3 regions of the Paenibacillus sp. Y412MC10 genome follow, and region 3 is predicted to be linked to each of the others. Evidence: riboswitches for the same ligand, from Rfam matches in the RefSeq annotation. Region 3 holds a riboswitch; each other region holds the start of a gene.
The links. A riboswitch is a leader RNA that binds a small molecule or an ion and turns the genes downstream of it on or off. The one in region 3 is predicted to bind cyclic di-AMP.
Positions count from the first base shown of each region.

Region 1 (10,595 bases), 1.0 Mb from region 3:
TTCCCTTAGGATGGGAATCAGGCGCTGATCGATTTCGACCGCGGTGACGGTTCCTGCCGTCTGCGCCAGCTTCTCCGTCAGTGCACCGATGCCAGGCCCGATCTCGAGCGCGCCCTTATCTTCATCCAGTCCTGCAGCTTCCACGATTTTATACAAAATATTCTGATCGATGAGAAAGTTCTGGCCCAGACTCTTCTTGAAGGAGAATCCATGGCGCGAGATGATCTCCTTCGTCCGTCTTGGTGTTGATATATCCTCGATCCGATTCATTAGCTAAACGCCCCCTTCTTCCAGCTGTGCAAGTGCTGCCAGAAATTCTTCCCGCGATATTTGAAACATGGCCAATCGTTTATGGAACTGCTTGCTGTTGCAGTATCCGATGCCCAGCAGATTACCCATCGCCATTCGTCTTGCCGCAGCCTCCGGGTGAGCCGATAATCCTGCCTCCAGCATATCCTCCAAACTGATCAGGCTCTCTCCACCCTCAAAAGACGTGTGAACCCGCTCCAGCGCGCGCCGTATCGCCTCTGGCGAGGCATTCTCCACGCCAATATCCCCTTTCCGGGTAGCATCCGCTTCCGGAATGAAGGCGTGCTTGCAGCCGGGTACGCCCTGATCCACGATTTTGCGGATTCGTTCACCCGCATGGTCAGGATCCGTCAATATGATAACGCCTCTGCGCTCCTGGGCAAGCGCTATGCGCTTCAGGATTTGTTTGTTGATCGCTGAACCGCCGGTTTCGATCGTGTCGGCTTCTACGGCCCGTTTAATGGCAACGGTATCGTCCCTGCCTTCCACGACAATCACTTCTTTAATCATGCGTTCGTTCTCTTCCTTCCCAAGCAGAGCAGGCCTGTACAACGTTAAGGCTCAACCCGTTTAGCCTTGATTACTGCGGTCTTAACAAAACAAAAGAAGAGGAAATATTCCCTCTTCTTGATCATCATATATTATAAGCTAAATAGTATAGCATTAGAATGGCAAAGTAAATTGGAATTCATGCGTCTAGTTCAATTCAGGTTTAACCGGACCGATCACGTAAACGGTGCGGCCGCTCTTCCGGCCGAAATTCATGGCCGATTTCAACGAATCGTAATAGACATCGATTTTGTTGCCTTTGATGGCGCCGCCCGTATCTTCAGCACGGCGGAAGCCGATGCCTTCGATGTAAACCCACCATCCGATCGGGATGATATTAGGATCAACGGCGATGGTGCGACCTTCCGTAACGCGTGTGCCGGATGCGGTACGCGTACCGATTCCTTGCTGTTCGGCGGAATACGCGGTCATCGACACGTTGTTCAATACCTTCTTGTATTTAAAATCAACGCCTGCGCGGGAAACCACGTTGTTCTCCACAGCCTTGGCGGTCGTTACTTTTTTCGTGCCGGACAATTTAGCCGGTGTAGCTTTTACATCGGTGGCTGCCGCCTGGACGATAACAGGCTTCTCCACTTTTTTCGTGCCTACGGCAATGATTTTATCCTTCGTTCTGCGTTCGATTTGTTGGGAGACCTTCGTCTTGGAAACCAGCTTGCCATTGTGGTAGACCTTCTCGTAATGGTTCACCATAAGACCAGACTCGCCCCGCTGAATGACTCGGTTATCGCCCTTTTCAAGCGATGGATCGGCCGTCTTGATCACGCGGAATTCGCGGTCTTCCGTTTCCTTAACTTTTTGCTTCGTGACGCGAACGACATTGATATTCATATTGCTGGTCAGCTTCGTGTCTTGCGACGGTTGTACTATATCTTCACCCTGGATCGTAACGCCAGCCTCTTTGAGTACATGATCAACTGTATCCTGGGATGTAAATATGGTTTTGGTTTTGCTGCCTACCGTAACGTTGACTGGAATAGCTCTGTCAATAATAATTCGGTCTCCGTCCCGGATTGCGCCGTTCAGGGGCATCGAAATTTGATCTTGGGGACTCAACGTGATCGCTTGCTCATCCAGCAATTCCTGCAGCAACGATCCACGTGTTTCCACCGTAGTGACCCGGCCGTCGACGACAAGCTGAACTTCCTTGCCTGCCTGGTCATGTACAACCAACGATATGAGAAGTGATACCGTAACGGCACCCATGGCGCCGAGCAACATCAGTTGACGCAAATTGTCATGCTTCCATCTCAATGCGTAAGACATGCTGGATGATTGTGATTCATGGGTTTCTTCAGGTTGAAAAATGCCCACTATTCCATCCTCCTTCATAGTCCCGCCGTCTAGGTAAACGCATGAATGCATTTGACGTGACTATAGCAATTTTTCTCACAGGGCGCCCTGCTATCTATCTACACCCTGCGTCAATTCCCGTCTTCCGTCCATTTGCCATCACCTCCTGTTTACCAAGAGTATGATGGACCCGTCTCCATTATTCAAAAATAAAAGAAGCCATTGAAAGAGTACTAGAGGCTCTAACGTGGCTTCCTGATGAATGAAATCATGGAAATGGTATGCACGAGATTTCCCCTCTTATTTCGCTTACGGAGTTAGCTGTCGGGTTCGGACGTAAGAGAGACGCCCTATATCCGGATGCCCGCTCATGGCGAGATCCTTCAAATTCACCCCAAAGACCCGAAAAAGAAATCAAATACAGCTTCGTGCATCCAGACCAGTATGCACCGCAGTATCGGTTCCCCCGTTCTCCAGAATTTCGGAGATTAAGCGAGACGGTTCATGAAATATTCGGCTGCGATCTGCACATCGCAGCTTCTTATCACTGAAAAGATGATATCCTGTTTGTATGCAGGTTGTAAAGCGACATTCAACCACATTTTCTCAAGTAAAAGGTTAAAATATTGTAATATCAACGCCTTTTCTGATTAAAAAACTTTAATTAATCGAAAATGCTCCCTTTTTCATGGCTTTTGCTCTTGTTTTCGTTAAATACCAAATCGTTCCAGCGCATTTTTGGTGGTAATTTGGGCCAATTCCTCATAGGACAACCCTCTAATTTCGGCCGCCGCCTCCGCCACCAATTTTACATATGCGGTCTCATTTCGTTTCCCGCGGAAGGGATGAGGTGTCAGGTAAGGCGCGTCCGTTTCGATCAATAATCGATCAAGCGGAACCTTTGCCAAAACCTCTTTGGGCTGCTTCGCATTCTTGAACGTTATCGGCCCCCCAAACGAGATATGGAATCCCATATCCAGGCACATTTTGGCCGTTTCCCAGCTTCCGGAGAAGGAATGCATGACACCGCCGACCTCAGAGGCTTTTTCCTCACGCAAAATGTTAACGATATCTTCATGCGCATCCCGGTTATGAATGACAATGGGCATGTTCAATTCCCGGGCAAGCCCGATCTGGCGCCGAAGCACGCGGTGCTGCACTTCCCTGGGGGACGTATCCCAATGATAGTCCAAGCCGATCTCCCCGATTGCCACCACTTTATCGTGACTGCATAAAGAGGCGATCCAATCCAGGTCCTGATCCTCCATGGTGATCGCATCTACAGGATGCCATCCTACCGCTGCATATATAAAATCATAAGTCTCAGCCAGCTTCATCGTGGTCGGGATCGTCTCCCGGTTAAATCCGATATTGATCATCCGCGTAACGCCGGCTTCAAGCGCCCGATGAATTGCAGCTTCCCGGTCTTCGTCGAATTGGGGAGCGTCCATATGAGTGTGCGTGTCGAACAGCATACTATCCACACTCTCCTTCCTGTCGTTTCTATGTCGTCTATTTTCCATTAGTTGGTTGAATGCAAGGGGATTAACGGTTGTCCTGTTTTGCTTGATTTAATGCTGTTGTTTGAAAACGTCGGCTATCGTCTCCGGCATTTGACCCAGGAGCGGGTCCACCTTCTCCTCCGGATAATAAAGATGGTACCGCCCTTTATGAATGCCGCTGATCGAGCGTACGATATCGGATACCTCCGAGATTTCCCTCAGCTCGTCATGCCGGTCCAGAAGGAGAATCTGTTTCTCGTTAAGCGGCATATCGGAATGAACCTTATCATAAGGAAGATCCGTTGGAAAATCAATCTCCAGGTCATATTCCGGATGCAGCCCCACGGCGCGGAACGCTTGGCGGATCCCGTCGATGGTTTCCAGATCGATGTTGTCGATTTCTACATATTTGTAGAGCTTTCGGTGCATGAAACGGCCGCATAATTCGCTAAGAAGCGGGTCTTCCTCCTCCGTCCATTGCAGAAAGGCCGTTTGAATCAAGGCTTCATCAAGACGCAAGTATTGGTGTACGCCAATGTTCCCCGAAAACAACGCAGGCAGCGGTTCGATCATGAAACGGAAAGCATATCCACGGTCATGCAGCTCCTTGGCCCGGCGAAAGATTTGGCGCAGGATGATTTCGGAGCTTCGGGTGACGGGATGAAAATACACCTGCCAGTACATCTGATACCGCGACATGAGATAATCCTCCACCGCGTGCATGCCCGATTCCTTCACGACGACCCGATCGCGGTACGGCCGCAGCATCCGCAAGATTCGGTCGATATCAATCGTTCCATAATTGACTCCCGTATAGTAAGCATCCCTTAGCAAATAATCCATCCGGTCTGCATCCAGCGGACTAGTGACCAGATTCATGACAATTGGCTTATCGTAGGTTTTGTTAATAACGGAGGCGACCTTCTCGGGAAAATCGGCACCGAGCTCCTGCAGTACCCGATTGACGCAAGTATCTCCGAGCAGGATCCGGCATGTCCAATCCTCGTGGTTCATATGAAAAGCTTCTTCTATGGAATGGGAAAAAGGCCCGTGCCCTACATCATGCAGCAGCGCCGCGCAGAGCGCAACTTGCCGTTCCTCGGCAGGCCAATCGGAATACCCTCTCCGTTCGAATTGAGAGATGATTCTTCTCGTAATTTCATAGACTCCAAGAGAATGGGAGAATCGGCTGTGCTCTGCTCCATGAAAGGTCAGGAAAGAAGTGCCGAGCTGCCTGACCCGGCGAAGCCGCTGAAATTCCGGGGTATCGATTAACCGCCAGATAATATCGTCCTGCACATGAATATAATTGTGGACGGGGTCCTTAAACACTTTTTCTTCCGAAATGGGTGAATGCATTTCATCTCAACTCCTTCTCGTTAACTCTTTAGTTTTAGCCGATAAACACTTCTTTTGACATCTAATGTCGAACTTTGTCGAATAACGTAAAATCACGCTTTCCAAATCGACAAATCCAAAATCGCCGCAAAAATTGGTTCGATTATGGTAATTCCGTTGCTATATAAGGCTTTTGTTCACTATACTTTCGTAAACAGGTTCCGATTTTTCAAAAATATAGGTTGACTGTTTTGGGAATCGTTGGTACTATAAATAACATAAAAACTAGAACTATGTCGAATTATGACTTTTTTAAATTATGGCGAGAGGGGCATTTATAAGTTATGATGAAATCAACAGGAATTGTAAGGAAAGTCGATGAGCTTGGACGGGTCGTCATTCCGATTGAGTTGCGCCGCACGCTCGGAATTGGTGAGAAAGATGCATTGGAGATTTATGTAGACGGCGAACGCATCATGCTTAAGAAATATGAGCCTGCCTGCATCTTCTGTGGTAACGCTGAGAACGTCACTTACTTCAAAGGTAAAATTGTTTGCCATGAATGTATCTCGGAAATCCCTACACCTGTGACAAATTAAGATTTTTAGTATATAATAGCATTATTACATTTTGTTAATTCTAACCTTTTTCATATCTCCTTGGTGCCTTCCTCGGCTATGAACCCGGCCGCAGGAGGGTCTTTTTTTGGGATTAAAGAATTATACGTTTTCAGTGAAGCGTATCCTTTCTTTAATCCCATTTATATGTTTTGGGGTCCCCGTAAAGTATTTGGAATAAGCATCGAAGCTTGGGTCCACTTTGTGGGGCTTTTTGTTTATCCCCCTTGGGCCAGGCAAGCCATATTCACGACTCCGTCAGGAGTGCGTTATAGATGTCCCTTTTCGATACGCCGCGATCACCCGCGGTTTTTTTCATGGCATCCTTGCGGCTTAGTCCTTCCCGCTCATAGTGCCCCACATGCTCCTCCAGCGAGAGCTCCTGCCACCAGGCATTTTTCTCTTTCTGCTCCTCTTCTGCACTGCCGGCCTCCACCACCAAACAATATTCTCCCAGCGGCGGATGCTCCGTGAGCCAGTCCAGGCATTCGGAAATGCTGCCTCGCACAAATTCCTCGTAGCGCTTGGTGAGCTCCCGTGCCAAGGTCACCTTCCGATTTCCCAGTACCTCCTGCAGGATCTCCAGCGTCTTCTTCACGCGATGCGGAGATTCATAAAATAATAACGTTCCCTGCGCCGATTGCAAAGCTTGCAGCTGTTGGACGATATCTTTGCGCTCCCGCGGCAAAAAGCCGATAAACGTAAACCGTTCGGTCGGCAAACCCGACACGATTAAGGCGGATAACGCCGCATTGGCTCCCGGGATCGGAATGACCGAAATTCCTGCCTCAATCGCAAGCGAAACCAGATCACTGCCAGGGTCTGAAATCGCCGGCAGACCGGCATCGCTGACAAGTGCCACATTTTTTCCTTCTATTATATAACGTATGATTTCAGGACCGCTTGCCGCCTTGTTATGCTCGTGATAACTAAACAGCGGTTTAGCCGGAATTTCGAAATGGGTCAGCAACTTGCGTGACTGCCTCGTATCCTCTGCCGCGATAATATCGCATTCCTGTAGGATGCGTACGGCGCGGTACGTTATATCCTCTAAATTCCCGATCGGCGTTGCCACCAAATACAGCGAACCCGGACTTCCCGCTCCCCGGTCGGCATAACTCTGTTGCACAAGATTTCTCATTCTTTTGTCTCATCCTCATGTGTTCCATAGTAAATTTCCATAAAATCCGGTCCGTAATTCCCCTGCTCATCATACACAATCAGCGGTGGCTTTAGCCGAACCTCGGGCTTTCCGTCCCGAATGCCCTCGATCAGGACCATGTTGGCTTCCATCTTCACGCGCGGATGCACAAATCGGATGACCTTGGGCTCAATCCGGTATTTGCTCATCAGGGTGATAATCTCCGCCAGCCGCAGAGGCTTGTGAACCATGCTCATCTTCCCGCCTTGTTTGAGCAGCCTTGCACAGGACTCAATGACTTCTTCAAGCGTACAGTGAATTTCATGCCTCGCAATCGCCTGATGCTCATTCAGCTTCAAGTCGCTGCCATTCATCGGCATATAAGGCGGGTTGACCGTAATCAGGTCATACGCTCCATATCCCTTTTCCTTGTACAGTTCCCGCAGATCGCCTTCATGGATCGTGATCTGGTCCTGAAGGTCATTCATCACTACGCTCCGTCTGGCCATATCCGCAAGTCTGGGCTGAATTTCAATCCCCTCGATCGGCGCGCCTGTACGTGTCGACAGCAGAATGGGAATTACCCCGTTACCCGTGCACATATCCAGAATCCGGCCCCTGCGCGGTATGCTGGCAAACCTGGCAAGCAGGACCGCGTCCATGGAGAAGCTGAATACCTCTTCGCTTTGAATGATGCCGAGCTCATGGGTGAGCAGATCATCGATCCGCTCGGATGGTTGCAATAACACTTCTTTCAATTTCATGGTTTCAACCCTTTATCTCTATAATTCGTTATATCCCCGCTACTTTGGTGTGTAACTCTTTCCACCCTTGCCTGATGATATGAAATACGTAAAAAGCTGCTCTTCACATTGCATGACAAGCAGCCATATGTTTCACTCGCGATCCTTACAGTATAACCTTTCGATTCTAGAAAAAAACCGTAGGCAGTTTCCCCTACGGCTTCTTATTTATTCAGAAAAGACAAGCAGAACAGGCAATCCCCTTCCGTCCGCAGATGTCCATAATAGACATTGCAAATATGGAAGCCTTCATGATACAGCCGTGCCAGGTTATCATACCCCTCACCGACCACATCTTCATGTTCCTCATCCTTCACATGAGGCTGAGGTTGTAAAGCAACTGGGCTTTCCAATTCTGCCGGATTGACTTCCCTCTTTAAAATTTTCCGGAGCTGTTCATTTTCAAGACTGAGGCGATGGTTCTCTTCCAGCAGTTCCTTGATGACCAGCTTAAGTCCACCCAGTTCACTGTGTATATGTCCCATCTGTGTTTCCAACTCTTGAATGAGCACAAAAATGTTTTTCTTCTCCAAGTCTACACCCCGAAAATAAACATTCTATTGGACTATTTGATGACAACGTCATCCATTGGAAGTTCCTTGACCTTTCCAATTTCAAACAGCTGAACATGAACCGTCCGCTTATCCGCATTGAGCCCGACTACTTTGCCTTCTCCAAGCGAAGTAACGACCAGTTTCCCAGCGGATGGAAGCTCTTCTTTCACGCTTTCATAATTATCATGCTCAAACTTCAGGCAGCACATCAATCTTCCGCATAGCCCGGAAATTTTAGTCGGATTGAGCGATAGGCTTTGATCCTTTGCCATCTTGATCGATACCGGCTCAAAATCACCAAGCCATGAGGAACAGCACAGTACGCGTCCACAAGGTCCAAGACCGCCGAGCATTTTGGCTTCATCGCGAACTCCAATCTGGCGAAGTTCGATTCTTGTTCGGAATATGCTGGCCAGATCCTTAACCAGTTCACGGAAATCCACACGGCCTTCCGCCGTGAAGTAGAAAATGATTTTGTTTCGGTCAAAGGTAAATTCCACATCGACCAGCTTCATTTTCAGTTCGTGATCCCGAATTTTATTTAAACAGGTGGTGAATGCATCCTTCGCCGCTTGTTTGTTCTCTTCAACCACACGGGCATCGGAGTCACCAGCGATACGAATGACCTTCTTGAGGGGAAGGACAACGTCGGATTCACCTACCTCCTTCTTTCCTATCACAACTTGACCATACTCGATCCCTCTCGCGGTTTCCACAATTACGGATTGTTCCTTCTCCACGGGGAGGTCGAGCGGATCAAAGTAATATATTTTGCCCGCTTTCTTAAAGCGGACACCTACTACACTGTACAAAAATAAACCCCCTTGTGCCTGTACATATTGGCCATTCTTCGGGCCTGGGGGTGTGCTCACGCCGGAGTGTTACCGCCCAAACCCATCAATAACTGCTCTAAACTGAGCTGTCCATTGACATTATAGCGTAACTTCTTCTGACACTCTGCGGCCAAATCCATGTATGACACCCACTGTGCTGTGCTGCGGGCTGATGCATGACCAGAGATATACTCTGCCTGATCTATGAAAACGAGAGACTCTTTCCTTCCATACTGGACATGGATCATGTCCTTAAACCATAAATGAAACATACTGAACAATAAGTCCAGATGATCGGAGAGTTCGGTTTTGAACACTTTTTGACTCGCGGTGATCATCGCAGAGCCACTGCGGGTCAAAGACTCCTTCCCTAATTGTAACACTACGTTTCTAATTTCTGCAAACCAATTCTCATTCAATATTTTCCTGCACTCGTCAAGTCCGGACGCCAGATGAACAGCGCAGCGTACAAGCGCGGCAGGATAGCCCTCACCTACAAGGACCTTTTCCATCATCTGCGGATCAAGGGCCCGGAACGGGACTAGCTGTGATCGTGATTGAACGGTGGGCAGAAGGGCTTGTCCATTCTCGGCAATCAGTATGGCGACGGCAGGCGCCTGCGGCTCCTCAAGAAATTTCAGCAGGCTGTTGGCTGCCTGCGTGGTCATCTTCTCCGCACGGTCAATAATATATACCTTGGGATTCCGGTTCTCCGATCGATAGGAGAATATCCGCTGAAGATCGCGGATCTGATCGATCTTGATGCTGGCCCCATCCGGCTCGACCATCGTCAGATCCGGATGGTTGCCGTGCTCCACCTTGCGGCATTCCAAACATTGCCCGCAAGCATCGTCTTCCCGTTCCGTACAAAACAATGCCTTGGCAAACGTAAGCGCCGTCTGCATCTGTCCTGCACCGTTCGGGCCGCTAAACAGATAGGCATGACTGACAGCATTACGGCGCAAGGCATTTTGCAGCAGTTGCTTCGCAGTCTCTTGACCTACGATATCGTTAAAAGACATATGTCCTCACCTTCTACCAATCCTTCATGATCCTCTATGACGGAACACTCCATCATTTCAAGTAACTTCCTTACTGCTTGCGGCTAGAATACAAGATTGATCAACATGCCTCGGATTTCCCCTACCTTGTTCAGCAGATCAATTCTCCCCTGCTCTGTATCCAGCAGCTCATCCGCCATCTCGAGCAGCGCCGAATCGACCTCATCGATTACGTTATAGCGCTTGCCGCGCCCCCGGCGGTCCCAGCCTCGTGTTTCCTTCATTTTTACCCCGCGACGAACTGTTTCCTCCAAGAATCGGCGAACCATCAATTTATATGCCTTTAGCTCTCGAACGGTCATCGCTTTGGCCAAACGATCCCCTTGCATTGCAATTTCACGCATTTGACGACTCAGCTCTTCATGGGTCGCACGTTCTCCCTGCTGCTGCATCATATCCGAGAACGATCGCTTCTGAATCGGTCTGGCGTTGCCATCCGGCACCGTGATTTCGCTTTTCATGGGCCGAAAGCCCGGATTGATCTTCACCTGAATCCACCGCCTATTGCGTTATTTGTTGCATCTAATAAAACGGAGGCATCTGGTACGTTCATATCGAACAACCTATGCCTCAC
Region 1 is NC_013406.1:21,918-32,512, reverse strand. Features, by position in the region: gene rsmA (16S rRNA (adenine(1518)-N(6)/adenine(1519)-N(6))-dimethyltransferase RsmA) at 1-270, opposite strand, end outside; gene rnmV (ribonuclease M5) at 274-819, opposite strand; gene GYMC10_RS00145 (3D domain-containing protein) at 1,006-2,193, opposite strand; cyclic di-AMP (ydaO/yuaA leader) riboswitch at 2,463-2,677, opposite strand; gene GYMC10_RS00140 (TatD family hydrolase) at 2,883-3,647, opposite strand; gene GYMC10_RS00135 (HD domain-containing protein) at 3,744-5,033, opposite strand; gene GYMC10_RS00130 (AbrB/MazE/SpoVT family DNA-binding domain-containing protein) at 5,357-5,611, shown strand; gene rsmI (16S rRNA (cytidine(1402)-2'-O)-methyltransferase) at 5,877-6,770, opposite strand; gene GYMC10_RS00120 (tRNA1(Val) (adenine(37)-N6)-methyltransferase) at 6,767-7,534, opposite strand; gene yabA (DNA replication initiation control protein YabA) at 7,738-8,106, opposite strand; gene GYMC10_RS00110 (stage 0 sporulation family protein) at 8,139-8,939, opposite strand; gene holB (DNA polymerase III subunit delta') at 8,996-9,982, opposite strand; gene GYMC10_RS00100 (YaaR family protein) at 10,066-10,509, opposite strand.
Region 1: another riboswitch for cyclic di-AMP. It lies ahead of GYMC10_RS00145 (3D domain-containing protein); the one in region 3 lies ahead of GYMC10_RS26865 (TrkH family potassium uptake protein).

Region 2 (10,595 bases), 1.5 Mb from region 3:
ACAAAGGGCTGCGGACAATCCCGCTCTCGACCTTTTATTTCTTCGGAGAATTCACGATCGTGTGGAACCAGGCGATGGCCGGTCTGACGCTGACGATCATCCCGGTTGTCATTTTCTACGTTTTCGCGCAGAAATACATTATCAAAGGGATTGCCGCAGGTGCTGTGAAATGAGGCGGATCATTACGAGAGCCGACGACTATGCTTCCAGCCGTTCCGCCAATGCTGCGATTGCCAGGACCGTTGAGGCCGGATTCATCAAAAATGTGTCCATTATGGCGCCCGGTCCTTATCTTGCCGAGGCCGCGCAGCTGCTGGCGCATCGCAAGGACATCTGCTTCGGCTTCCATATGACGCTGAACGCCGAATGGGATAACGTACGCTGGGGACCTGTTGCCGCGAAGGAACAGGTTCCTTCGCTTGTCGATCGGGCCGGGTACTTCTATCAGGACCCGAGCTTGTTTCAACATCATCCGCCTTCGCTGCAGGAGATCCTTATGGAGTGCGAAGCGCAGCTGGATAAACTGACTGCGGCTGGCTTTAACATTTCTTACGCGGATTCCCATATGCTGCCCGAGCGCTTCATTCCCGGGCTGCAAGAGGAGCTGGACCGCTGGATGGAGGCGAAGGGGCTTATCAACCACCGATATTACTACAACTTTTTCCCTGGCGGCGTTCCGGACGGGGCCGAGTCGTTTGAAAGGGTGCTTGGCGGCCTGACGGACGAACAGTACTTTTTCCTGTCCCATCCGGCGCTGTATTCGGAGGAAATGGTGCAGTGCGGCAATGCTCAAGTGGATGGGGAGGAGCTGGCACGAGGGCGTGATCAGGAGGCCGCCTTCCTTGCTCGGGAGGACTTGAACGAGATTAGCGAACGTTGGGGCTTCCGTACCGTGCGATATGATGAAGCGGCGCCGATATCTGGTGTATAATGGAAGGGTCATGATGAATTTATCTTGTTATACAGGGAGAGGCGGAATAGGATGAACACGAACACGGTTCGATTATTGCCAAGAAGTACCCCCGAAAACCAAGGAATCTCATCTCAGTCCATCAAACGTTTTATCGGCTCGATTCAGGAGAAGGAGCTTGAGCTGCACAGCTTCATGCTGGTTCGGCACGGGCATTCCGTCGCGGAGGGCTGGTGGAAGCCGTACGACGCGGACAAACCGCATATGCTGTTCTCGCTAAGCAAGAGCTTTACCTCTACCGCGATTGGACTCCTGGTCCAGGAGGGCCGGATTACGCTGGAGGATCGGGTGATCGGCTTTTTCCCGGAAAACAAACCGGAGGATCCGTCCCCGAATCTGTCCGCGATGACGATACGCGACTTGCTGATCATGGGCACGGGACATGCCCAGGAGCCTGCCATCCAGTCCGATATTTGGGTGGATGATTTCTTCAAGCAAGCAGTCGAGCATGAACCTGGAACCCACTTTGTATATAACAGCGCAGCGACGTACATGCTCTCGGCCATTCTGCAGAAGGTCACCGGCATTACGCTGCTGGATTATTTGCAGCCCCGTCTGTTCGAACCGCTCGGCATTCAGGGGGCTGCATGGGAAAGCTGCCCGCAGGGAATCAACACCGGCGGCTGGGGTCTTAAGCTGAAGACCGAGGACATCGCCAAGTTTGGCCAGCTCTATCTTCAGAAGGGAGAATGGGATGGTCGGCGCTTGATTCCGGAGGCTTGGATTGAAGAAGCGACCTCCAAGCAGATATCCAACGGACCTGCGGATTCCACTTCGGACTGGACCGAAGGATACGGCTATCAATTCTGGATGTGCCGCAACGGCGCTTATCGAGGCGACGGCGCGTTCGGGCAATTCTGCATCGTGTTCCCGCAGCAGGATGCGGTTCTGGCGATTACTTCCGGCCTTGGAGATATGCAGGCCGTGCTGAATGAGGTATGGGAGCATTTGCTGCCGGCGATGGGAGCAGATCCGCTGCCGGCCGATGCCGATGCGGCAGCCTCCCTTGCCGAAACGCTGCAAGCGCTTAAGCTGGATCCGCCAAGCGAGGAGGCGTTATCTCCGATTGAGAAGGACGTATCCGGGATCGTCTATGATCTCGAAGAGAACGAGGAGAAGCTGCATTCGTTCTCCGTCCGGTTTGAAGAGGATGGCGGGGTGTTGGAGCTTACGGGGGAACATGGCGTCAACTCGATTGCCCTTGGCCGGAGCGAGTGGAAGTCGGGAACCACGAAGCTGATCATGATGACGGATCAAGCGTATGCTGCCTCCATGACCTGGAAGGATGACCGGACGCTGCAGCTGATCGTCAGGCTGACCGAGACGCCGTTCTACTTAACGACGGAATGCACCTTCAGCGAGGAAGGCATTCATCTTGCCTACTGGATGAACCAATCGTTTGAAGGCAAGGTAGTCCGGGAGATTAAGGGCAAAGCCAGGGCATAATGCCGATAAAACAAGGTACATCAAAAACCTCTCCATGATCATGGAGAGGTTTTTTGGCATGCCGTATTCAGAACCGTTCTGACACCACCTTCGGCTGCGTGAACAAGAGCAGGTAGTCGCGGCCGCCGGCTTTGGAATCCGTGCCGGACATATTGAAGCCGCCGAACGGGTGGGTGCCCACCAAGGCGCCGGTGCATTTCCGGTTCAAATACAGGTTGCCGACATGGAAATCGCGCCGTGCCTGCTCCAGATGCGCGCGGTTGTTCGAGATCACCGCGCCGGTCAGCCCATAATCGGTATTATTGGCGAATTGAATCGCTTCGTCGAAGGAGGCTGCCTTCGTGAAGGCCACCACCGGGCCGAAGATTTCCTCTTGGGAAATACGGGCAGTGCTGTCCACATCCGCAAAAATCGTAGGCTGAATGAAATACCCCTCCGGATCGCCCGGAAATCCGCCAAGTACCAGCTTGCCTTCGCTTTTTCCGATTTCGATATAGTCGAGAATTTTACGGTACGCCTTATCGTCGATGACGGGTCCCACCTGAGCCTCGGCATGGGAGGGGCTTCCGATCACCAGCTTCTTGGAGCGCTCGATGACCTTCTGCAGCACGGTATCATAGACGTCCTCATGCACGATGGCTCTGGAACAGGCGGAGCATTTCTGGCCGGAGAAGCCGAAGGCCGAAGCGGTAATCGCATCCGCAGCAAGGTCCAAATCGGCTTCGTTGTCCACGATGATGGCGTCTTTCCCGCCCATTTCGGCGATGACGCGCTTGATCCATCGCTGCCCCGGCTGCGTTTTGGCCGCACGCTCTTGAATTCGCAGTCCAACGTCGCGGGAACCCGTAAAGCTGACAAACCTGGTCAAAGGGTGATCCACCAAATAGTCGCCCACTTCCTGACCCGGACCAGGCAGGAAGTTAACGACACCCGGAGGCAGGCTGACTTCTTCCAGAAGCTGCACGAATTTGGCGGCTATGACCGGGGTGGTGCTCGCCGGTTTCAGCACAACGGTGTTGCCGGAGACGATGGCCGCCGTGGTCATACCGGCCATAATCGCGAGCGGGAAGTTCCAAGGCGGAATGACGATGCCGACGCCAAGCGGGATGTAATCGAGATGATTCTCTTCCTCCTCGTGGACCGTCAGCGGCTGGGGCGCGCTCAGGCGCTGCATTTCGCGTGCATAGAACTCCATGAAATCGATCGCTTCGGCCGTATCCGCGTCCGCTTCGGCACGCGTCTTGCCGGCTTCGAGGGTCATCAGCGCGGAGAACTCGAGCTTGCGCCGCCGCATGATTGCCGCGGCCTTGAACAGGTAGCGTGCCCGCTCGTTCGCCTCGGTGTGCTTCCACGTCTCAAAGGTACGCGCCGCCGTCTGAATGGCTTGCTCGGCAAGCTTAGTATCCGCTTGGGACACGACGCCGATGACTTGGCGTTTGCGCGACGGATTGACCGACTTAGCGGTACGTTCCGTATGGATTTTGGCACCGCCGATAACCAAGGGGTACGATTGGCCAAGCTCGGCTTCGACCCCGGATAACGCCGCATCGTATAACTTGTTGTTCCACTCGTTGTTGAAGTCCATAAATGGTTCGTTCCGAAAAGGTGCTCGCATGGGGAGGCCCCTCCTTAACATGATATGAATCGAAGCTTCAGGCCAATGGTCCAGCTGCGGATCGTCATGGTGGCATGGTTAGGATCTCCTGGTGAAAACCTCTATTTAAATATGTATGTCTCCCTGCATGCCGTCATGATTTTTGCATATGAGTTAGATAGAGTCATTTTGGTTACCTTGCAAAGGGGGCGCGCGCATGGACGGAACCGAGCTTTACCGTAAAGTGATCCTGACGGTGTCCGGCAATAAACTCGTGAAATGGCTGTCGATCAAGTACGGCCGGAAATTGGCTGGCCGATTCATTGCCGGCGATACCTTGGATGAGGCGCTGGACGAAATCGAGAGGCTGAACGCGAAAGGCATTCTCGTTACGCTGGATCATTTGGGGGAGGGCATTACGACGCTGGATGAAGCGGCCGGGTACCGAGAGGAATATTTGAAGCTGGTGGAAGGGATTGGGAGGCGCGAAGTGCAATCGAACGTATCCTTGAAACCGACGCAGATGGGCATGGCCCTGGACCCCGAGAAGGCTTACGAAAACATCAGGTCGGTGGTAAGAAAGGCTAAAGAGCACCGCAACTTCGTTCGCCTGGACATGGAGGATTCGCCGTATACCCAGGCAACCATCGATATGACGCTCCGCCTTCATAAGGAGGGGCTGACCAATGTGGGGACCGTGATGCAGGCCTACTTGTTCCGTACGGAGGAGGACGTGAAGAATCTGTTAAGGGCCGGCGTTAATTTACGGCTAGTAAAGGGCGCGTACAAAGAGCCGGGAACCATCGCCTTTCAGCAGAAGCGGGAGGTCATTGACAACTACAAGAAATTGGTCAAAATGCATTTCGACCAAGGGGCCTACGTCGCGATTGCCTCGCATGACGACAACATCATCGACTGGGTGAAGGTATTTGCCGAGCAGAGCCGCATAGACAAACAGGACTATGAATTTCAGATGCTGTATGGACTGCGGATGAACGATCAAGCAGCGCTTGCGCAGGACGGCTACCGTATCCGGTGTTATATGCCCTATGGAACGATGTGGTACCCGTATTTCACCCGGAGGCTGGCAGAGAAGCCGGCCAATCTGATGATGGTGCTCAAAAATATGTTCAAGTGAGCGGGATCCGATTGCAGAACCCCGTCAAAATGCCTGATGAAATAAGTGGCTTTTTGACGGGGTTCTTCATGGTTTCAAAAAACATCAGGCTGCTTAGAAGTGCCCAATCCAAAGGAAACGGGGATAGTAGCTCTCTGTAGCTGCTGCCCCTAGAAATGATAATACGCCTCCGAGCAATCCATCAGGAAGGAACGCTCCAGCGGCAGACTGCCTAACCGCTTCCGGCTAATGTGCTGATGCTGATTGGCCTCTAAATCGGCGAGGGCCGATACCGCCAACAGCATCCGTACGGATCCCCATTGCTGCTTTTGGACATAGCGAATGGCTTCCATCACGTGCATGCCTCTCAGCCTTGAGAATACGGATGCCCAGCGAACCAGATCCGCAAACTCTCTTGTGCTGGGCAGCGCATATTCGGCATACCCGGATGCGTTTTTACAGCTGATTTTGAACAAGCCGCAGTTCCTGCTGTGATCGCTCCAGGGGATAAAACGTTCGGCCGAACCCCGGTCGAAACGAAATATCTCCATATGGCGGATAGTCTCTTCACCTAATGCAGGCACTGCGGTTTCGATGACGGGTGTAAGCGCTGCCTCGATGAGTTTCGTCATGATATGATCTACGCTCCTTTATAAGAATGTTATATGCACGGCAAATAGGCCTGGTGAGCAGAGAAACCCCGCTCTCCAGGCCTATTTATGGTTAGAGCCCCAATTCCGGCGGCCGCTATGCCAAAGCTTGGATGGTATTCTCTCTCAACAACGCGCCTACGAGGTTAGCTGACGGATTCGGACTGAGAGCACCCTACCACTGGGCCCTTCGATCCTAGGCGCAGCGGATTCACCCCATTCACCAATCGAAGACTGGTGACTTTGGTTCCCCCGTCTCCCGGTCTGTCGGGAGCTCGGCGTATAACGTGTTTCGAATAGATGGATGAATCATACGCCGGAGGAAACGAAAAGTAAATGACCGTATGGGACGAATAGATTCCGAAATGTGATGAAAACGGTAAAAGAAAACGCGTACAATCGGCCGTGTCATCTATTATCGTGGCAAAATCTCGGTATCTCGTTGGATTGCGATAAATAAGAGAAAACAAGAGAAATACATAGTATAGAGCAGTATACGGAAGATAAAGACGAAATACTGCTTGGTTCCTGTTCGACATAACGCCAGATGTGTTTTTGCTCACATTTACATCCTGCAGGGCCGGACGTATGATACGAACTATGAATTGACGGTTATCAACGACCAAGGCATACGGGCAGCCGTTCCATGAAGGTAAAGGCAGTGTGAGAGCTGCGCCTGGCGCTTTATGGATCGAATCTTAGGAGAAGGCACCATGGGCCTTGCTGAGATTTGAAGGTAGAGGCGACTCTCACCGCGTGAACCTCCTGTTGCTGTGCTGTTATGCCCAGTCTGGATGACAAGTCAATGGCTAATAGAATAACATGCTACTCGTTTTTAATTTTCGCTGAGTCCTTGAATGGAAAAGGAACGGGGGAACCAGTCGGGAGATGAACCTGATCTCTCTGGGGTGAATCCTGTAGACAAGATAACGGTCTATGGGTAGGGCGACTCTCACGCCCGAATCCGTCAGCTAACCTCGTAAGCGTATCGAGAGAGGCAACGATTGTCGTGGACTTGGGCCACGGTGTATTTCACCGTGGCCTGTAAGAAGCCTGCGGGAAGAGTTCTTCTCTTTCCGCAGGCTTCTTTGTTGTTGCCTTCTCTTTCTGACCTTAGGAGGAGAAACGAAGATGGAGAAACCACAGGAATTCATCCTGGTATCCGCGCCGAACAAGGCCGGGGAGGAATTCGTCCGCCAGCTGATTCACAAACGTGTTCCGTTTGCGGCCATAGCCAACAACCGGGCTGAGCAGCAGAGGCTGCGAGAACTGGGCTGCAGACCCATCATTTTGATTGATACAAGAGACGAGCAGACCTGGATCATTCCCGAGTTTCCCGTCAGCAAGGTGTTTCTGTTCGAAAGCAGCTTGAATCTGTGCTGCCGCTATTTACGGATCTGCCGGACATGGACCTCGGAGTCGATTTACGTGATCACCCATTCCGGCAATCCGCGCTTGATATACAAAGGGCTGGGTGCCGATGTGGTGCTTCATACGAATCATCATCAGGTGTCCTTTCTGATGGCATCCGTAATGAGCTAAGCGTTTGGACTGACGCCACAAGAGTTAGGGGAGGTTACATTCATGCAGGATTTAGTTATGGTGCTCATTTTGGGAGGAACCTACGGACTGCTCATGCTGTTTATGTCCTGGTGCGGGCGCGTGGTTTCGGAACCGGAGGCTGATCAGCCGTGATGATCATGTTGATATTCACGATTTTTATTTTTCTCTATTTGATTTATGCGCTGATTCACCCTGAAAAATTCTAGGGAAACGGCTGAAGGAGGAAGGCATTCGTCATGGGCATTTTACAAATTGCCATCGTTATACTCGTTCTGGTGCTGCTGGTCAAGCCGCTGGGAACTTATCTATATCAGGTGTTTCGTTATGAAAGCAATGGAACGGACAGATGGTTCTCCTGGGCGGAGAAACGGATCTTTGCTCTGATCGGCTTAAAAGAACGCAAGGGGATGACATGGAAAGGATATGCCGTCAGCTTTGTGTTAACGAATATCGTGCTGGTTGCGGCGGGCTACTTGATTCTGCGGCTGCAGAAAGTGCTGCCGTTGAACCCGAGCGGTATCGGCCATATGGAACCAACCTTGTCGTTCAATACGATTATCAGCTTTATGACCAATACGAATCTTCAGCATTACAGCGGCGAGTCGGGATTGTCTTATCTGGCCCAGATGGCCGTCATTACGATGATGATGTTTACGTCCGCAGCGACCGGGCTGTGCGTGGCGATTGCTTTTATCCGGGCGGTGACCAGCAAGGGCACGACCGTCGGCAACTTTTTTGAGGACTTCGTTAAGGCGCATACCCGTGTATTCATTCCGGCTGCTTTCATCATTGCGATGGTACTGGTGGCGCTGCAGGTGCCGCAGACCCTGAAGCCTACGCTCAGCGTCACGACGCTGGAAGGAAGCGAGCAGCAAATAGCGGTGGGCCCGGTGGCTGCGCTCGAATCGATCAAGCATCTGGGCACCAATGGGGGCGGTTTTATGGGGGCCAACTCGGCGCATCCGTTCGAGAACCCGTCCCCGCTGACCAATGTGATCGAGATTCTGTCCATGTGGAGTCTTGGGGCGGCGCTTCCTTACACATTTGGTTTGTTCGCGAAGAGCCGCAAGCAGGGATGGATCATATTCTCGGTAATGATGACCTTGTTTATCGGCTTCCTGTCCTTGAACTATGCTGCGGAAACCAACGGCAACCCGGCATTAAACCAGCTGGGCATCGACGCCTCGCAAGGCAGCATGGAGGGCAAAGAGGTCCGGTTCGGGATCGCCCAATCCTCCCTGTTTACGACGGTGACAACCGCGGCTACGACCGGGTCGGTCAATAACATGCATGATACGCTCACGCCGCTCGGCGGGATTACGCCGCTGTCCCTGATGATGCTGAATTCCGTTTTTGGCGGAAAAGGCGTCGGGCTGATGAATATGCTCATGTACGCGATCCTGGCGGTGTTCCTGGCCGGTCTTATGGTTGGCCGTACCCCCGAATTTCTCGGCAGAAAAATCGAGGCCCGGGAGATGAAGCTGATCGCGATTGTCATTCTGGTACACCCATTGATCATCCTTGCTCCGACGGCGCTCGCGCTCATGACGGATGCGGGACAGCCGGGCATTGCCCATTCGGGCTTTCACGGCATCTCGCAGGTGCTTTACGAATACACGTCATCCGCTGCCAATAACGGCTCCGGGTTTGAGGGCCTTGCGGATAACACGCCGTTCTGGAACATCAGCACCGGACTGGTCATGCTGATCGGGCGCTACATTTCGATGATTGCCCTGCTCGCTGTAGGCGGCTCGCTGATGCGGAAGCAGTGGGTTCCCGAGACGCTCGGAACGTTCCGGACAGATAATAAGCTTTTTGCCGGCATTCTCATCGCGGTGGTCCTGATCATCGGTGCCTTGACCTTCCTGCCTGTGCTGGTGCTGGGACCGATTGCCGAGCATCTGACGATTCGTTAAATAGAAAAGGTGGCCTATTACCATGAATAATACGAGAAAAAAAGCGATGTCCCAAGAGATGGTCCGTCAGGCGCTGAAGGAAAGCTTCACGAAGCTGAATCCCGTCCTGATGATGAGAAATCCGGTCATGTTTGTCGTGGAGGCCGGGACTCTGGTCGTGCTGCTTATGACGATATTTCCGTCCTATTTCGGTACCGAGGGCAGTATCGGATTTAACCTGACCGTATTCGTCATCCTGCTGTTCACGCTGCTGTTCGCAAACTTCGCAGAGGCGCTTGCCGAAGGGCGCGGCAAGGCGCAGGCCGATTCCCTTAAGCAGTCGAAGCAGGAAATGACGGCTCGCAAAGTGATGGAGAACGGCGGGGTACAATCCGTGTCGTCCACGGCTCTGCGCAAAGGAGATATCGTGATGGTCGCGCAGGGCGAGATGATTCCCGGGGACGGGGAAGTGATTGCGGGCCTTGCATCCGTTGACGAATCGGCGATTACCGGGGAATCCGCCCCCGTCATTAAAGAAGCCGGCGGCGATTTCAGCTCGGTCACGGGGGGGACCCGGGTTGTCAGCGATACGATCCGCATCCGGATTACGAGCGATCCGGGGGAATCGTTTATCGACCGGATGATCTCGCTGGTCGAAGGGGCCTCCCGGCAAAAGACGCCAAACGAAATTGCGCTGAATACGCTGTTGATCGTCTTAACGCTGATCTTCCTGATCGTGGTTGTGACGCTGGCACCGATCGCGAAGTATCTTGGCATCGAGTTGACCGTTCCGGTGCTGATCTCGCTGCTGGTATGTCTGATCCCGACCACGATCGGGGGGTTGCTGTCAGCGATCGGGATTGCCGGCATGGACCGGGTAACGCAGTTCAACGTGCTGGCGATGTCCGGCAAAGCGGTTGAGGCCGCCGGGGACATCAACACGATGATTCTGGATAAGACGGGTACCATTACGTTTGGTAACCGGATGGCCAGCCGGTTGATTCCCGTCGGCGGCGAGTCGCTGGCATCGGTGTCCCAGTGGGCCGCGGTGAGCTCGCTGCAGGATGAGACGCCGGAAGGACGGTCGGTGTTGGAGCTGCTGAGGAAGGAAGGTTTCGCAGTGGATGAGAGCATGGCGGATGGGGCGGAATTCATCGAATTTAAGGCGGAGACCCGGATGAGCGGCATGGACCTGAGGGATGGCCGGAAAGTCCGCAAGGGCGCTGTGGATGCCGTCAAGGCGTGGGTGCAGTCGCAAGGAGGCCCTATCCCTTCGGATTTGTCGCCAAATAGCGACGCCATCGCCACAGAGGGGGGAACCCCGCTTGCCGTCGCCGTGGATAACCGCATCTTTGGTTTG
Region 2 is NC_013406.1:518,479-529,073, forward strand. Features, by position in the region: gene GYMC10_RS02205 (carbohydrate ABC transporter permease) at 1-173, shown strand, start outside; gene GYMC10_RS02210 (polysaccharide deacetylase family protein) at 170-931, shown strand; gene GYMC10_RS02215 (serine hydrolase domain-containing protein) at 983-2,416, shown strand; gene pruA (L-glutamate gamma-semialdehyde dehydrogenase) at 2,484-4,031, opposite strand; gene GYMC10_RS02225 (proline dehydrogenase family protein) at 4,228-5,148, shown strand; gene GYMC10_RS02230 (hypothetical protein) at 5,298-5,759, opposite strand; cyclic di-AMP (ydaO/yuaA leader) riboswitch at 5,896-6,068, opposite strand; cyclic di-AMP (ydaO/yuaA leader) riboswitch at 6,611-6,779, shown strand; gene GYMC10_RS02235 (hypothetical protein) at 6,909-7,319, shown strand; gene GYMC10_RS33250 (potassium-transporting ATPase subunit F) at 7,478-7,546, shown strand; gene kdpA (potassium-transporting ATPase subunit KdpA) at 7,577-9,256, shown strand; gene kdpB (potassium-transporting ATPase subunit KdpB) at 9,279-10,595, shown strand, end outside.
Region 2: another riboswitch for cyclic di-AMP. It lies ahead of GYMC10_RS02230 (hypothetical protein); the one in region 3 lies ahead of GYMC10_RS26865 (TrkH family potassium uptake protein).

Region 3 (10,595 bases):
CATCTGAATGACGAACAGCAGCGCCGATAAGAACAGGCCGCGCTTAAACGAGGTGTAGGCCCTGGTCTTCACGCTGTACACAATCGCAAGAATGCCCAGGATTAGGGTGAACAGGCCGTACCCTGCGAGCGTCAGCAGGGTGGCATCCTGCGTCTGCTTGTTGACATAAGCAGAGTGGGCGGCTGGCACCGAGAAGGAGGGCTCATAAGAGCGCAATTTCCCCTGCTCGAAGGTGAAGCGGTGCTCCAGCCTGGAGTCCCCGATCCTGGATTCAGGGTCCACATATTTGAGACGGGGATCCCCCTCCTTCGTAACCAGCTCCAGATTCGACAGGTCATAACCCGCCCGCTGAAGCCATGGCTCCGCCAGCGCCTGCTTCTCGGCCAATGTCATGCCGTCCTCAACGACGAGCAGCATCTGCCTCTGAATCTCGCCCTTGTTTAGCTCGATCCGATCAAAGCTGGAACGGGCATAATCATACGAGAATCCGACGATGCCGGAATTTTGCATGTGAACGTCCACATTGAGGGCATCCCCTCCAGGCTCGCTGAAGCGAACGCGGTATACGTCATAGGGATATTTGGCTTCATAGGTTTTGTTATATTCCGAAAGTCTCTTCTCCTTCGCCAGATATCCGTAAAGTTCCGATTTGGATTGATATGTAACCAAGGTTTCGTCCGTGTCCGCAGCCGCAAACTGCAGATGCTCCTGAGCAAACCTTGAAGCTGCCTGCCGAGCCTGCTCCTTGGAAATGATATCCGGTGAGGCCATCTCGGTATCTTCCGGATTCGCCCACGGAAATACCTGAAATAATAGGAACAGAATCAGGCCGACTGCGGCAGGCGCGATGAGCTGCTTCAGATTGGGCTTCAGCTTCAAGGGCTCTCTTGCACGATTCATGAAATTCCTCCTCTAAGAAAGTTGATACTCCCACTGGTATTCGATATGCCTGATTAAGAACGCATAGAGTCAATATAACATAGTATGAAAGCCATAAGCAGCTTATCCCAATTATCGGAATATTGAAATAAATCGATGAAAATGAATGAAAGGTTTCGAAAACGTTAGAGAACCCTACGCTTGTATTCTTGAATATGCCCAATTCGCGCTCTTTTAAAGATATTTCGGGCGAAAAACAGCATTGGGTTACGTAACGGATTGAGTTATAATCACATCATGCTTGAAGGAACCGAATATTCCAGCCGAATTTCGTAATGAAAATGGGGGAACCATGTAATTGGGGTGAATTTCATTATTCCCGGAATAATGAATAGGGCGACCTGTGGAAATGCCCGAATCCGTCAGCTAACCTCGTAGGCTGTTGCACAGGAACCAGACCGAAAGGCACTGCGTTTTCCAGTGTCTTTTTTCGTTGATTTTTTTAAAGAAGGTGTCCGATTGAACGCTAAATTAAACTGGCTTACATTGTCTCCGCCCCAAATTCTCGTGCTTGGTTTTGCGGCCATCATCTTCATCGGGACCGGGCTGTTAATGCTGCCAATCTCGACGACGACGGGCGAACCGCTTGGATTTACTGACGCCTTGTTCACTTCGACCTCGGCAACGTGCGTAACGGGCCTGGTCGTAGTGGATACGGGAACGACATTCAGTTCCTTCGGAGAAGTCGTGATCATGCTGCTGATTCAAATCGGCGGGCTCGGATTCATGACGATGGCTACTTTATTCGCCTTGGTTCTGAAGAGACGCATATCGCTCAAAGACCGTCTAATCTTGCAGGAAGCGATGAATCAGTCCTCGATGGAAGGCATCGTAAGGCTGATACGCAGAGTATTGCTGTACTCGCTCGTCATCGAGGCCTGCGGCGCAGTCCTTTTATCGGTTCGTTGGGCGTTTGATATGCCGCTGGGCCGGGCGATCTATTACGGTGTTTTTCATGCGGTGACGATGTTTAACAACGCCGGCTTCGATTTGTTTGGCGATTTTCGGAGTTTGACCGGGTATGTATACGATCCGGTAGTCAACTTCGTTGTGATGTTCTTGATTGTTTCCGGGGGCATTGGATTTATTGTGCTGTCCGATCTGATCGATTATCGAAAACAGCGGAGGCTCTCCCTGCACTCCAAGGTGGTGCTCACGATGACGGCTGCCTTGCTTGCGGTCGGATTTATCGTCATTCTCATATTTGAATTTACCAATCCGAGAACGCTGGGTTCCCTGAACTGGGGCGGAAAATTCTTCGGCGCGTTATTCCAATCCGTAACGCCGCGTACGGCGGGCGCGAATACTATAGATATTACGGGGCTCAGACAGGCAACGCAATTTTTTATCGTCATCCTGATGTTTATCGGAGCATCTCCAGGGTCAACCGGCGGCGGCATCAAAACCACGACCTTTACCATTATGGTAGGGGCGGTCATTGCGATGATGCGCGGGCGGGAAGACATCGTTATGTTCCGTTATCGCCTGGCCCAGGAGCGGGTGCTGAAGGCACTGACCATTGCCTTGCTGGCCCTGCTGCTCGTTCTAACCGTCTCGATGATTCTGTCGACGACAGAGGAAGGGGACTTCCTGGAGATTCTATTCGAAACGACATCCGCCTTCGGTACGGTAGGTCTCTCCATGGGCTTAACGCCCGATTTGACCGTGTTCGGGAAGATCCTGATCAGCCTTACGATGTTTGCGGGTCGATTGGGGCCATTGACGCTTGCTTATGCATTGGGGCCGAAAAAGGGTAAAGAATTATATCGTCATCCGGAAGGCAAAATGATAATTGGATAAGGGGTATAGGAGAGACATGAAACCAAAGCAATTTGCAATCATCGGTTTGGGGCGATTTGGCGCCAGTCTGGCGCTGGAGCTGATGGAACAGGGATATGAGGTGCTCGGCATCGACCGGAACGAAGAGGTCGTCGAGGACATGAGCGAGCTGCTGACGCATACGGTGGTGGCGGACGCGACGGATGAGGAAGTGCTTAAATCGCTCGGCATCCGCAACTTCGACTGCGGGATCGTTGCGATCGGGAACGACATTCAGATGAGCATCCTCTCCGCCATCCTGTTGAAAGAGCTGGGTGTCGCGATGGTCGTTGCCAAGGCGATATCGGTGCTGCACGGCCGGGCGCTGGAGAAGCTTGGCGTGGACCGGGTCATCTTTCCCGAGCGGGATATGGGGATCCGGGTAGCGCACCAGCTCGTGACGCCGAACCTGCTTGATTATATCGAATTATCCAAGGATTATCTGATTGTGGAGATGACGGTCACGGACTGCATGGACGGAAAAACGCTGAGCGAGCTTAATACGAGGGTCCGGTACGGCGTCAGCGTGGTGGCGCTGAATAAACAGTCCGGCATTATCGTAGCTCCGACGGCCATGGACGTCGTGAACTCCGGCGACATTATGGTTGTGATCGGCTCCAATGACAATGTGGACCGCTTTGAGTCCGAAGTCGTGAATATGCTCGAAAAATAAATATAGTAGAAAAAAACTGACGATTGCGAAATATCGTCAGTTTTTTTTCGATTTATCTTCCTCCAGCTTGCGGAACAGGATCTCCGTTTCTTCGATCCAGCGGCTGGCCGCCTTGCTCAGCTCCGAGGCTTGACCGTAGATCAGCGAAGTCGTTCGCCGGGTTTCGATGAGTGCCGGAATATGAATGTCGACGAGCCCGTTATCGGACAGCAGCTGCGGCCTCAGATAGGATTTGGGCAGCAGTGCGGCCGCCTTGCAGGTCGGGATCAGCCTGACGATCGCTTCGAAGGAGTCGATCTCCATCCGGATATCGGGCATGATGCCCCAGCGGTGAAACAGATCGTCCGTCAGCTTGCGGTACCAGGTTCCGGTCGAAAATATGATCATCGGCAAGCCTTGAAGCTGTTCGATGCCCACATCCTCGATTTCCGCCAGCGGATGTGAAGACGGGATGACAAGCTCCAGGTGGTCATCGAACAGCGGGATGCAGTTCAAGCCCGGCTGGTTGATGGATGAAGCAACAATGCCGACATCCACCCGTTTATCCCTTACATAAGACACGATTTCGTGGGTCTTGCCGGTGATGAGCTTGATTTCGGCTGACGGATGACGTTCCATGAAGGCATTGACCAGCGGGGGCAGGGTGGTCTGCAGCGTGGTCAGACTGGCGCCCAGGTTAATCGAGATTTGGTCCCCTTCCCGGTAATGGGCCAAGGTCTGCAAGAATTTGATCTGCTGCTGGCGCTGCTCCAGGGCGAAGGTATACACAATCTGCCCGATGGAGGTAAGCTCCAGCCTTTTGCCGCGGCGGTTGAACAGCTGCAGTCCGAGCTGGTCCTCCAGTTTGGCTATTTTTCGGGACAGGGCCGGCTGTGACAGGTTGAGCAGCTTGGAGGCTTGATTGATGCTGGATTGCTCCACGACGACGGCGAACACGTCCAGTTCTTCGAACATGGAAATCCTCCTATTAAAATAGACATGCGTGCAAAACGTTGCTTATGCGTATAGATTATAACGATTAATAATTATATTGCAATTCCATTATAAGAAAAAAAGGAGTAACATGAAACATGACACAAGTTGTTCACACGATTGCTGAAATAGGCAACTTTTTGTCGTTGCAAGGCTTTTTGAACAACCTCTTTTAGGGCAGGGGAAGTGTAATTGTTCTGAAAATAGGAAAGATTGAAAATGAAAACGCTGTACATTGGAAAGGGGAACGTCAACTGATGAAAGGGTATTATTCCAGAAAGCTGCATTCTTTGCTCGGTGTCATACCGCTTGGGGCATTTTTGCTCAGCCATATGATTTCCAACTTTAAGGCTTTCGAGGGTGGAAAGGAAGGCTTCGCGAGCGCGGTGCATTTTTTGAACAGCATGCCGCTGATTTTTTTCCTGGAGCTGTTCCTGATCTGGCTGCCATTGCTATATCACGGCGTCTACGGGTTATACATCGCTTACCAGGCGAATAACAACGTGGGCAACTACAACTATGAACGGAACATCCGCTTCACCATCCAACGGATCACCGGCGTTATTACGTTCGTTTTTGTCATCTGGCATATGTACGATACGCGCTTCCAAATCATGATCGGCAAAATCACGCATGACGATTTGGGCGCCACGATGCACGGCATCATGAACAATCCGGTTCTGTTTATTCTGTACGTCATCGGCGTTGTTTCCGCTACCTTCCACTTCGCTAACGGCCTGTGGGCGTTCCTCGTCAGCTGGGGCATCACCGTCGGTCCGCGCGCGCAGAAGGTATCCACTTACATCTGCATGGGCTTGTTCGTATTGATGAGCGTGCTGTTCGTTCTTGCCATGACAGCATTCCGCGGTTCCGAATTCCAGGCGGCGACGGCAGCGATCGATGTAGTTAAGACAGTCTTAAGTTAAAGGGGAGTGAACGAAAAATGGCATCTAATATTATCGTAGTGGGCGGCGGCCTCGCCGGGCTGATGGCAACCATCAAAGCGGCGGAAGCAGGCGCTCACGTTCATCTATTCTCGCTTGTACCCGTTAAACGCTCTCACTCCGTGTGCGCGCAAGGCGGCATCAATGGAGCCGTAAATACGAAAGGTGAAGGTGACTCTCCTTGGGAACACTTTGACGATACCGTTTACGGCGGCGACTTCCTTGCGAATCAGCCTCCGGTCAAAGCGATGTGCGAGGCGGCGCCGGGCATCATCCACTTGATGGACCGCATGGGCGTTATGTTTAACCGCACGCCGGAAGGCCTGCTCGATTTCCGCCGCTTCGGCGGAACGAAGCGCCACCGTACCGCGTTTGCCGGCGCGACCACCGGCCAGCAGCTGCTGTACGCGCTTGACGAGCAGGTTCGCCGCTGGGAAACCGCGGGTCTTGTGACCAAATACGAGAACTGGGAGTTCCTGAATGCGGTCATCGACGACGAAGGCGTATGCCGCGGTATTGCCGCCCAGGATCTGCGCTCGATGGAGATCAAGTCGTTCAAGGCTGAAGCCGTCATTCTCGCCAGCGGCGGTCCCGGCATTATTTTCGGAAAAACAACCAACTCGGTGATCAATACGGGAACAGCGGCTAGTGCCGTGTATCAGCAAGGCGTTCATTATGCGAACGGCGAGTTCATCCAGATTCACCCGACGGCCATTCCGGGCGACGACAAGCTCCGCTTGATGTCCGAGTCGGCACGCGGCGAAGGCGGACGGATTTGGACCTATAAAGACGGCAAGCCTTGGTATTTCCTCGAAGAGAAATACCCTGCTTACGGAAACCTGGTGCCGCGCGATATCGCTACGCGCGAAATCTTCTCCGTCTGCGTTGATATGGGACTCGGCATCAACGGCGAGAACATGGTTTACCTGGACCTCTCCCATAAGGATCCGAAAGAGCTGGACGTCAAGCTCGGCGGCATCATCGAAATCTATGAGAAATTCATGGGCGACGATCCGCGCAAAATCCCGATGAAAATCTTCCCGGCAGTCCATTACTCCATGGGCGGCATGTGGGTCGATTACAACCAAATGACCAACATTCCTGGGCTGTTCGCAGCCGGCGAATGCGAGTATCAATATCACGGCGCGAACCGTCTGGGAGCCAACTCCCTGGTATCCGCCATTTACGGCGGCATGGTGGCCGGACCGAAAGCGATCGAATACGTCAAAGGACTGAAGAAATCCGCAGAGGATGTATCCTCCACGGTATTTGACCGCGCAGCGAAAGAGCAAACCACCAAGTACGAAGGCCTGCTCAAGATGGAAGGAACCGAGAATGCTTACGTGATCCATAAAGAGCTCGGTGAATGGATGACCAACAACATGACGGTTGTTCGTTACAATGACAAGCTTGAAGCAACCATCGGCAAAATCAAGGAATTGAAGCAGCGTTACCGCAATATCAATATGACGGATACCTCCCGCTGGAACAACCAGGGCGTGGCGTTCACGCGTCAGCTGTGGAACATGCTGGAGCTGTCCGAGGCCATGACGCTGGGTGCGCTTCTCCGGAACGAAAGCAGGGGCGCTCACTACAAGCCGGAATTCCCGGATCGTAACGATGAAGACTTCCTCAAGACAACCAAAGCAACCTGGACGCCGGATGGACCACAGATTTCATATGAAGAAGTGGATGTTTCCTTAATCCCGCCGCGGATTCGCGACTATTCGAAAGACAAGTAAGAAGGAAGGGGGATTTACGATGTCTCAAACGGCAGCTGCCTCAAAGAGCGTTAAATTTATCATTACACGTCAGGACAATCCGGAGACGAATTCCTATACCGAGGAATTCGAAATTCCGTACCGTCCCGGCATGAACGTCATTAGTGCGCTGATGGAAATTCAGCGCAATCCCAAAAATGCGCAGGGCCAAACCACCGCCCCCGTATGCTGGGACTCCAACTGCCTGGAAGAAGTGTGCGGAGCTTGCTCCATGGTCATCAACGGGAAGCCGCGCCAAGCATGCGCGGCCTTGATCGATAAGCTGGAGCAGCCGATTCGGATTCAGCCGATGAAGACGTTCCCGGTCGTGAGAGACTTGGTGATCGACCGCAGCCGCATGTTCACGGCCCTCAAGCGCGTGAAAGCGTGGATTCCGATCGACGGCACCTATGACCTTGGTCCCGGCCCCAAAATGGCGGAGAAGAAGCGTCAGTGGGCTTACGAGCTGTCCAAATGCATGACCTGCGGCGTATGCCTGGAGGCTTGCCCGAACGTCAACGAAAAAACGGACTTTATCGGACCGGCCGCGATCTCCCAGGTTCGCTTGTTCAATGCTCACCCGACAGGCGAGATGAACAAGGAGGAGCGTTTGGAAGCGCTGATGCAGGACGGAGGCATCGAGGGCTGCGGCAACTCGCAGAACTGCGTGCGTTCTTGTCCGAAGGGCATTCCGCTGACAACGTCCATTGCGGAAATGAACAAGGATACGACCAAACACCTGTTTAAGCGCTGGCTTGGCGTTTAATCGGTTAACTTCAATACCAAGGCGTCTGACCGGGGCATGGGCTTCGGTACAGGCGCTTTTTGTTGTGTGCTATAATTTATGTGTTTTTTTTATAGGATAGGAAATCTTCGAATTGAATCTGAGGTGAGTCACTTGATCATAGAAAGACCGATTACGATAAAGGATATTAGCGATGATTTGGCCGCTTTGGGCGTCCGGAAGGGCATGACCTTGCTCGTCCATTCTTCGCTCAAGAGTGTGGGCGGGTGGATCGTCGGCGGTCCGGAGGCCGTCATACTGGCACTCGAAGACGTGCTGGGGGAAGAAGGGACGCTGGTGATGCCGACCCAATCCGCGAACTTAACCGATCCAAAGACATGGGGAAATCCGCCGGCCGATCCAAAATGGTGGAATCTGATTCGCGAGGGCATGCCGCCCTATGATCCGGATCTGACGGTCACTTCGGGGATGGGGATCATTCCGGAAGTGTTCCGTAAACAAGAAGGGGTTATCCGAAGCGCTCATCCGCATGTGTCGTTTGCGGCACGCGGCAGGGAGGCCAGGGCCCTAATGCAATCCCATCCGCTGGACCATAGCTTAGGCGAAGCTTCTCCGCTGGCACGCTTGTATGAGGCGGGCGCGTACGTGCTTATTCTGGGCAGTGGTTATGGCAACAATACGTCGTTCCACCTCAGCGAATACCGCGCGAATTGGAAGGGCAAGGAGGCGGTCACCGCCCACGCGCCAGTCCGCAGGGTGCAGGGAGTGACAGTGTGGGAGGCGTTTCAGGATATCAACTATCATTCGGACGACTTCGAGGCATTGGGGGCTTCGTTCGAAGCGCAGTGCCCCGATGCGTATATCCATGGACGCGTAGGAAAGGCCGACTGCATATTGGCTGAACAGCGGGCCATGGTGGATTATGCCGTGTCGTGGATGGAGAAGAACCGTTAAATGTTAGCGGCGCATCGCACAAGCTTTCGGAATTACCGCAGGCGTGTGTTGGAGCCGACGCAGCGCAAGATATCCAGACTTCGACCAGGACTAAAGTCAGCTCTTGCCAGCTGCCAAGCTGCCAATGACCTCCAGGTGCAGAGGTGCCGTTTCGAGGGTAATAGGACGTAATGGCACGGCCTGCAGGTTGCGGGCCTCAAGGAGGGACTAGAGATGTCTTGGTGGATGTGGCTGCTCAATTTGGCGGGCTTGCTGTCGTTGATCTATCTGTTTTACAGCATGGACAAGAAGTGGTCCAGCAGGCCTTTGCTGTTGGCGCCGCTGCTCATTTATGTCCTGATATCGGTCGAGGATTTGCTCGGCTGGATTGATCTCATGCATGTCGTACCCGGCGAAGGTGGCATGCGGGCCTTGATCCTGCTGTTTTCATTATGTTCCGTTATTTTCTATGTGCTGTATATCTTCGATAAGATTGCAGACTCTGTCCATCAGCATGTCGATATGAAAACGACCCTGGTTCGGATCAGCATGGCGGCGGGGATGTGCATTCTATTTTTCACGGTGGTGTATATGTCGATTTATAAGCTGTTCGGAGGCGTTTCCTTCGAAGGCGAGAACCTCGGTCAGGATTTGCTGAGCCAGTTCATTACCTTCCTGTATTTCAGCATGGCGACGTTTGTCACGGTCGGGTATGGCGATGTAGCCCCTGTCGATAATACGTCCCGGCTTGTCGTGGTGCTGGAGATTGCTTTCAGCTTCGTTACCGTTGCTTATGCGCTGTCCATGCTGGGGACGCTGCGCCGGATCTTTAAGCCCGGCGACGACGGACTGGAGACGGAAGGCGGCGAAGTGAAGACAAAGGGCAATATGCCGCATCGCAGAAAACATTCATCCAAGTGAAACAGGCGCGCCGACAACGGTGCGCCTTTATTAGTTATAGCTAACGGGGCAGGAAAGCGAAGGCTGGATGAAAGCTAAGGCTTCATCAGCTTTTTTAAAATGCCCAGCCCGTTCTTGGAAGGATAACGGAATTTAAAATCAAACCGGTTGGTTTGCTTAAGCACGCTTTTTCTATGGGAGAACGAATGGAAGCTGTATTCCCCGTGATACGAGCCGATCCCGCTCTCCCCGACGCCTCCGAACGGAAGGAAGGGGGTTGCCAGGTGCATCAGCGTGTCGTTGACGCAACCCCCGCCAAAAGAAACCGAGGAGAGCACGTAATCCTGTACATCTTCATTCTCGGTAAACAGGTAAAGCGCGAGCGGTTTGGGACGGGCTTGAATCGCTTGGACCGCCTCGTGCAGATCCTCATAAGTCAGGATCGGACACAGCGGGCCGAAGATTTCTTCCTCCATGATCGGCATATCCCAGGTGATATCGTCCAGCACGGCGGGCTCGATGAGCAATTTATCCCGCGACGTGCCCCCGCCGTGGCGGAGGGTTCCGTTGTCCAGAAAGTTGGAAAGCCGGTCAAAATGCTTCTCCGAAACGATGCGCCCATAATCGGGATTGGTTAACGGGTTCTCGCCGTAGAATGAAGTGATGGCATCTTTCAGGTGCGCGATGAACTTCTCTTTCACCTTGCTGTGCACGAGCACATAATCGGGAGCGACGCACGTCTGGCCTGCATTCGTAAACTTGCCGAATGCGATACGCGAAGCCGCCAGGGCAAGGGGCGCATCCTCGTGGACGATGCAAGGGCTCTTGCCCCCCAGCTCCAGCGTTACCGGTGTCAGCTGCTTGGCGGCGGCTTCCATGACGATTTTGCCGACGTGGGTGCTGCCGGTAAA
Region 3 is NC_013406.1:6,105,106-6,115,700, reverse strand. Features, by position in the region: gene GYMC10_RS26870 (CPBP family intramembrane glutamic endopeptidase) at 1-900, opposite strand, end outside; cyclic di-AMP (ydaO/yuaA leader) riboswitch at 1,191-1,335, shown strand; gene GYMC10_RS26865 (TrkH family potassium uptake protein) at 1,399-2,739, shown strand; gene GYMC10_RS26860 (potassium channel family protein) at 2,756-3,430, shown strand; gene GYMC10_RS26855 (LysR family transcriptional regulator) at 3,467-4,384, opposite strand; gene GYMC10_RS26850 (succinate dehydrogenase cytochrome b558 subunit) at 4,660-5,328, shown strand; gene sdhA (succinate dehydrogenase flavoprotein subunit) at 5,346-7,088, shown strand; gene sdhB (succinate dehydrogenase iron-sulfur subunit) at 7,108-7,872, shown strand; gene GYMC10_RS26835 (aminoglycoside N(3)-acetyltransferase) at 8,005-8,805, shown strand; gene GYMC10_RS26830 (potassium channel family protein) at 9,019-9,705, shown strand; gene GYMC10_RS26825 (aldehyde dehydrogenase) at 9,780-10,595, opposite strand, start outside.